Tunturibacter gelidoferens: one gene and its partner. The protein of the gene in region 1 interacts with the protein of each later gene in a pairwise test. Links are inferred from orthologs where the notes say so. Each region holds a gene or a part of one and is shown on either strand. Other genes may lie near its edges.

Region 1 (3,540 bases):
GCTGCCGCTATCGTGATCATGATCACAGGCGAAGGCTGAGCTGGAGGTTGTGAGCAGTGAGAATCCAACGATCGAGACAGCGATCAAACGGTTCAATTTCATTGGTTCACCTCGGGGAGTTACGAGCCGAAGCATAACAAGCCGCATGGGTTAGGGGAGTACAACTTTCGGAGCAGCGGCGCTGGTTACCGATGGGCCAGGGATTGCAGTGCGGGACGGATCAGGGCAGGTGCGGGGAGGGGTACAAGGCCCCTTCCGCGTGCTATACTTAAGACACTGAGAGTCAGGCTAGAACGTGTGTAAAGCGCTGTAACGGCGCGGGTTTTCGCGGATTGCGCGGACACGGGACGGGCTGAAAATCCTGCAACTTCAGCAACCGCTGAACGGAGATACATGGCATCGACTGCAATCCCCACCGAAGGTGCTCTTTTAGAGCTTGAAGCTGGCAAAATCAAGGACGCTCCTGCAAAAGGAAAAGAAGGCGGCGGCTATTCGGCCGAGAACATCACCGTTCTGGAAGGCCTGGCGGCGGTTCGTCTGAGACCGGCGATGTATATCGGCTCTACCGGCGAGCAGGGGCTCCATCACCTGGTGTATGAGGTGGTCGATAACTCGGTTGACGAGGCACTGGGTGGGCATGCGACGAAGATCGATGTGACGATCCATGTCGATAATTCGATTACGGTGGTCGATGATGGCCGTGGAATTCCGGTCGACGACAAGGTGATCAACGGCGAGAAGATGCCGGCGGTGCAGGTTGTTCTCACGATGCTGCATGCGGGCGGTAAGTTCGATGCGTCGAACTACAAGGTTTCGGGTGGTTTGCATGGCGTCGGCGTGAGCTGCGTCAATGCGTTGAGCGAAGAGTTTGACGTCGAGATCTGGCGCGATGGTCATGCGTGGGAGCAGGACTACTCGAAGGGTGCGCCGATCAGCAAGCTGCGTAAGATGGGCTCGTCGACGCGCAAGGGCACGAAGGTGCATTTTCTGCCGGACAAGTCGATCTTTACGGTGACGGAGTTCAACTACGACACGCTGGCGCAACGGTTGAGGGAGCTCGCCTTTTTGAATAAGGGGCTGGAGATCCATCTGACGGACCAGCGCACGACGGACTCGAAGACCGGGGAGTACAAGCACCAGGAGTTCAAGTACATCGGCGGGATCGCGGAGTTTATCAAGCACCTGAACAAGGGCAAGGCGGTGCTGCATGACAAGCCGATCTACATGGAGGCCGAGCGGGACAACGTGGCCATGGAGATTGCGCTGCAGTATAACGATGCCTACTCCGAGACCGTGTTTACCTTCGCGAACAACATCAACACGGTTGATGGGGGCACGCACCTCTCGGGCTTCAAGACAGCGCTGACCAGGACGATCAACGCGGCGGGGCAGTCTCTGGGTCTGTTCAAGGACGTGAAGGAGAACCTGAGCGGGGACGATGTGCGCGAAGGACTGGTTGTTGTGATCAGCGTGAAGCTTAGCCAGCCGCAGTTTGAAGGACAGACGAAGGGCAAGCTGAACTCGGATATCGCAGGAACGGTGCAGGCGTTTGTGAATGAGCGGCTGGGTGCGTTTCTCGAGCAGAACCCTTCGGTTGCGAAGAAGATTATCAATAAGGCGATCGATGCAGCGCGAGCGCGTGAGGCTGCTCGTAAGGCAAGGGATTTGACTCGGCGCAAGGGTGCTCTTGATGGCGGCGGACTGCCTGGGAAGCTGGCAGACTGCTCGGAGCGGCAGCCGGATCGGTGTGAGCTTTATCTGGTCGAGGGAGAGAGCGCGGGTGGAACGGCCAAGCAGGGGCGCGACCGGAAGTTCCAGGCGATTCTGCCGTTGAAGGGAAAGATTCTCAACGTGGAGAAGGCCCGCTACGACAAGATGCTGGGGCACGAAGAGATTCGCGCCATGATTACTGCGCTGGGCTGCGGCATCGGCAAAGACGACTTCGATGCGAGCAAGCTGCGGTATGGCAAGTTGATTCTGATGACCGATGCTGACGTCGACGGATCGCACATCCGCACGCTGTTGTTGACGTTCTTCTTCCGCCATATGACGGAGCTGATCAAGCGGGGACATGTTTATATCGCTCAGCCGCCGCTGTATCGCATCAAAAAGGGCAAGTTCGAGCAGTACATCAAAGACGATCGCGAGTATGTGAGCGTGATGGTGAAGCGTGCGTCGGATGGCATGGTGATTCGTTACGGCAAAGACGGCGGCAGGCTCGAAGGCGCTGCACTGACGAAGTACATGGGCCAGTTGAACGACTATCTTAGCTTCTTCGATAAGGTGCAGAAGCGGTTGCGGAATGATGACGTGACGCAGGCGTTCGCTGAGTTGTTTGCTCATGAGGGTAAGGATTCTGTGCGACGCGTGGACTTCGAAACACCGGCCAAGGTGGAAGCCATGCGCGAGCGGCTAGTGGGAATGCAGAAGACCTACCAGTTCAAGAATGTTGGCGACGTCGTGATGGACGAGGAGCACAGGAGCTACTCGGTTAGCTATACCGATGCGCAGGGCGCAGTGAGAACGATTGACTGGGCGCTGGCTTCAGCCCCGGAGAGCCGGCAGATGCTGGCCAAGCATGCACAGATCAAGGAGCAGTTAGTGGCTCCGTTCTTTATCGAGTATGCGACAAAGACCAAAGCGGAGACTGCTGCAGAAGAGGCTGAGGAGATTGCTTCGGAAGAAGGTGTCTCGGAGCTCGCCGCGGCTCCAGGAACGGTGGCAGAGGTAAAGCCAAGCAAGAGAGCGAGCAAGGCGTCTCAAGATCCGGTCGAGAAGAAGACGGCGCGCGAAGTGTTCGAGTATGTGATCGAACAAGGCAAGAAGGAGTATCAGGTTCAGCGGTATAAGGGACTGGGTGAGATGACGGCTCCGCAGCTATGGGAGACGACGATGGATCCCGAGCGACGTACGCTGCTGCAGGTGAAGCTCGAAGACATCGCGGCCTGTGAAGAGATCTTTACGACCCTGATGGGTGAGGACGTAGAGAGCAGGCGCAAGTTCATCGAAGAGAATGCCCTGGACGTGAAGAACCTGGATATCTAGGCTGTAGGTTGGCTCTGGATCGAGACGACGGAGTTGAGCCGCGAATAAGGTAGCTTTATTCGCGGCTCGCTGCCGTGGTGGTGGGCTCCCTGCTGGTCGTGTCGAGTCCGCCGGGCCACCAATTCCAATCGCCTGCAACGCGAAGGAGCGCGGGACCGATCACGATACGAACCAGTGTCGCGTCGATAAATACGGCGACCGCCAGGGTAAATCCGATCATCTTGACTACCAGGAAGTTTCCGAAGGTGAATGCCGCGAATACCACGATCATGATTGCGGCAGCGCTCGTAATCAGGCCAGCGGTTCGAGCCATCCCTTCCGGAATTGCGTCCGCTTCACTCAGCCCGCTCCTCCTGGCTTCGAGAACCCGTGCGACTAAAAACACTTCGTAGTCCATACTTAGTCCGAAAACGATGGCAAAGGCGACGATAGGCACAAGGGGGAAGATACTACCGGTTCCGCCAGGAACTCCCAGCAAGCTACTTCCGCGTCCGT
Region 2 (3,799 bases), 330 kb from region 1 along the record:
CGCAGCCCGCCCGCTCATTTCAGGGCGCTGACACGGAAGCCAGAAAAGAATAGCAGCCTCCCACCCACCGCATTCCCAAAACGGGAACCCCAAAAAATAAACCCCGAAGACGTGGCGCATTTTTAGAGCCCAAAAAACACGCTGCTAAAACACCACGTTCACCACGCAATCCACCACGTCCACACCACCAATTCACCACGCGAAAACGCCCGTTTTTGCCAAAAACCTCAGCAAAAACGGGCGTCACCACATCATAAAAAATTACCGCAAACAGAAAACTACTGCAGCAAAGTTCCCTCTTCCGGCTGAGTCTTAGCCTCCTCCGGAGGAATCACCACAGCCGCCGCCACCTTATCCTGATCCTCAAGATCCAGCAGCTTAACCCCCTGCGTACTACGCCCGGCGGCCCTAACACTCTTAGTATCAATGCGAATGATCTTCCCAAACTGGCTGATCACCATCATCTCCGTCGTGTCATCCACCAGCTGAATGCTAGTAACCTTGCCGATCTTAGGAGTCGTCTTCATATTGATAACGCCCTTACCGCCACGCGACTGCAGGCGATATTGATCCACATCAGTTCGCTTGCCAAACCCATTCTCACTCACCGTAAGCACCAGGCAAGGCGTCAAACCCAGCTGTTTATCAAGCTTTTCAAGCTTCGCCGCAACCTCAGCCGAAGCCACCGGAGCAGCCAGCTCACCAGGCTCAGCCAGCTCCAGCGGCTGCCCCTCAGTCGACTCGGTAGCCTCGTCAATCGCCGCTTCCACCTGATCCGTAAGCCCTTTCTGAGCAGCACGTTCCAGCCGTTGCTTGTTGCGCGCCTCGTTCGAAGGCGTAACTGCCGCCCCGATCACATAGTCCCCCTTCTTCAGCGTAATGCCACGGTTACCGGTAGCCGGCCGCCCCATCGGACGTAAGTCCTGCTCGTTGAACCGGATAGCCATGCCATCATGCGTAGCCAGGAAGATCACCTGCTGACCGTCCGTAATTCGCGCAATGATCAGCTCATCATCCTTCTCAATATTGATCGCGATAATTCCACGCGCCATCACATTCGAAAAGTCTTTCAACGCTGTCTTCTTCACCGTGCCATTGCGCGTCGCAAACAGGATGTACTTCGAGTCCTCTTCCAGATCGCGAACCGGCAGAATGGTCACCACCTTCTCCCCAGGCTGCAGCGCGACCAGCGAAGCCATAGCCTTGCCTTTGCCGGCAGCGCCAACATCAGGGACCTCATACACCTTCAGCCAGTAGACGCGGCCCGTATTTGTGAAGCAGAGAAGATAGGCATGCGTGGAGTCGATGATGAGCTGCGCGACAAAGTCCTCTTCGCGAGTCTTCATGCCAAGCCGCCCAGTACCGCCACGACGCTGCTGACGGTAGATCGAGATAGGCGTGCGCTTGAGATAACCAGTGTTGGACACCGTGACTGCCACCTGCTCGTCAGTGATCAGATCTTCGAGCTGCAGCTCGGCGGTCTCATCAATGATGGTCGTGCGGCGAGCATCGCCATACTTGTCGCGAATCTCGGTAAGCTCTTTGACGATGACCTTGCGCAACTTCGCCGGTGAAGCAAGGATCGACTCGAACTCCGTGATGTTGTCGCGCACCTCGGCCAGTTCCTTGAGCAACTCATCAATAGAAAGCTGCGTGAGGCGGTACAGCTGCAGTTCGAGGATCGCGTCGATCTGTTTGTAGGAGAGGATCAACGTGCCGGTCGTGCTAAAGATCATATCGACGCCGTACTTAGCCGGGTCCAACGTGACGCCGCGCAGCTCCGTACCGCGCAGGTTGATGCGCTTGTTCGAGAAGTAGGAGAAGAGGTTTTCGCGAGCATCGGCACGGCTGGACGACTGGCGAATAATCTTGATGACGTTGTCGAGATGATCGAGCGCGATCTGATATCCAAGCAGAATGTGTTCGCGGTCGCGAGCCTTCGCGAGCAGGAAGGCAGTCCGGCGGCGGACTACTTCTGTGCGGTGATCGAGGAACGCCCGGATCGCCTGATCGAGCGGGAGCTCCTTCGGCTGACCGTTATGGACGGCCAAGAAGATCATCGAGAACGACTCCTGCATCTGGGTGTGCTTATGAAGCTGGTTGAGAACGATCTGGTGCTCGGCGCCGCGCTTCAGCCCGATGACGATGCGCATCCCGTCGCGATCGGACTCGTCACGGAACTCGTCGCGTGCGATGTCGGTGATGACGCCTTCATTGACGAGTTCGGCGATACGTTCGATGAGCTTGGACTTGTTGACCTGGTAAGGAATCTCCGTGACGATGATGGCCTGACGCCCGCCGGAGATGTTCTCGATGGACGCTTTGGCGCGCATCATGAAGCGCCCGCGGCCAGTGCGGTAGGCCTGGGGGATATTCGTCTTGCCGAACAGGTAGCCGCCAGTCGGGAAGTCCGGTCCAAGCACGTGCTCCAGGACGAGGTCGAGATCTGGTCGATGATCCTGCGGGGACTTCTGCAGCAGCGAGATACACGCGTTCACAATCTCGGTGAGATTGTGCGGCGGAATGTTCGTCGCCATACCGACGGCAATGCCGGAGCTGCCGTTGACGATAAGGTTCGGAATGCGGGCCGGGAGCACGGTAGGTTCAAGCGACGACTCATCATAGTTCGGAGAGAAGTCGACCGTGTCGTAGTCGATGTCCGCGAGCATCTCACCGGCAAGCCGGGTGAGGCGGGATTCGGTGTACCGCATGGCCGCGGCGGAGTCACCGTCCACGGAGCCAAAGTTTCCCTGACCGTCTACTAATAGATAGCGGAGAGAAAATGGCTGGGCGAGCCGGACCATGGTGTCGTAGATGGCGGAGTCGCCATGGGGATGGTAGTTACCCATCACGTGGCCGACGACCTTGGCGGACTTGGTGTACTTCTTGTTGAACTGGAGACCCATCTCCTGCATGCCGTAGAGGATACGGCGATGAACAGGCTTGAGACCGTCGCGCACATCGGGCAGAGCGCGGCCGATGATGACGGACATGGAGTAGTCGAGATACGACCTCCGCATCTCCTCTTCTATATTGATGGAGAGCATAAACGCAGCACCCCGGCCCTGGACGGTCGAGCCGTCCGGAGGAGATCCTGCGGGGGGAGGGTTGTTGGAGTTCGCGTCCTGCGGGGAGGGTGCGTCAGGGTTCTTCGGGTCTTGCGGAAACAGATCATCAGCCATGGTGTACTTCCATGATAAATGCTTGATTTGGCGGGGTAAAGCGGTCCTCGGCAAACAGATTGTAAGTGGGCAAACACACGCAGAAAATGCAAGACTTACAGACTTTTGCCAGCGCAGCCGTTTTATCGACAAAAAAAGGGACGGGCTTTAGCCCATCCCTTTTTTGTTGCAATCTTCAGTTAGAAGAAGAGTTTCCCGGACAGTTGCATTGTGCGGGCATTGTTGGCGAAGACCTTGCCGGGCTGATTGAAGAACGCGTTATCAACCCTTTGGAAGTTGATATACGTCGTTGTATTGGAGGTCGAGTTGATGTTATTCACCGTGCCGGGAGTGTATTGAGCATGGTTGAGTACGTTATAAGCCTGCGCTCCGAACTCGATTGAGTATCGTTCGCGGAATGTGACGCGCTTCAAAAGTGACATATCGAAGTTATTAATTGGACGAGTAGGCAAAGTATTACGCGCACCGTTCGGGAGCGTTCCCTTTCCACCCTGGATGTAATAAGCGTTTGGGTTGTCGGCTACATAGCCGACGATGTTCGCAGTGCAAGTTGTCGTTTCTGTCCCCGGCGTGCAGAGGCTATCGAGATTGGTAGCATGTTGAGCCGATACCGTACT

The links.
Region 2: the proteins of gyrB (region 1) and gyrA interact in binary tests that used the Escherichia coli proteins (3 or more experiments, as listed by UniProt). The link is inferred for Tunturibacter gelidoferens from one-to-one orthologs.

Annotation. Positions count from the first base shown.
Region 1 is NZ_CP132938.1:511,671-515,210, forward strand. What follows is about bases 24-3,245. They hold gyrB (DNA topoisomerase (ATP-hydrolyzing) subunit B), read left to right. Parts: upstream 24-393; coding sequence 394-3,045; downstream 3,046-3,245. Other genes in these bases: RBB81_RS02730 (MMPL family transporter), read right to left, coding at 3,101-3,245. Outside these bases: more of RBB81_RS02730, read right to left, coding at 3,246-3,540. UniProt on the Escherichia coli protein: DNA gyrase negatively supercoils closed circular double-stranded DNA in an ATP-dependent manner to maintain chromosomes in an underwound state.
Region 2 is NZ_CP132938.1:843,438-847,236, reverse strand. Bases 79-3,559 are described here. They hold gyrA (DNA gyrase subunit A), read right to left. Parts: upstream 3,183-3,559; coding sequence 279-3,182; downstream 79-278. Other genes in these bases: RBB81_RS03940 (TonB-dependent receptor), read right to left, coding at 3,362-3,559. Also shown: more of RBB81_RS03940, read right to left, coding at 3,560-3,799. UniProt on the Escherichia coli protein: A type II topoisomerase that negatively supercoils closed circular double-stranded (ds) DNA in an ATP-dependent manner to maintain chromosomes in an underwound state.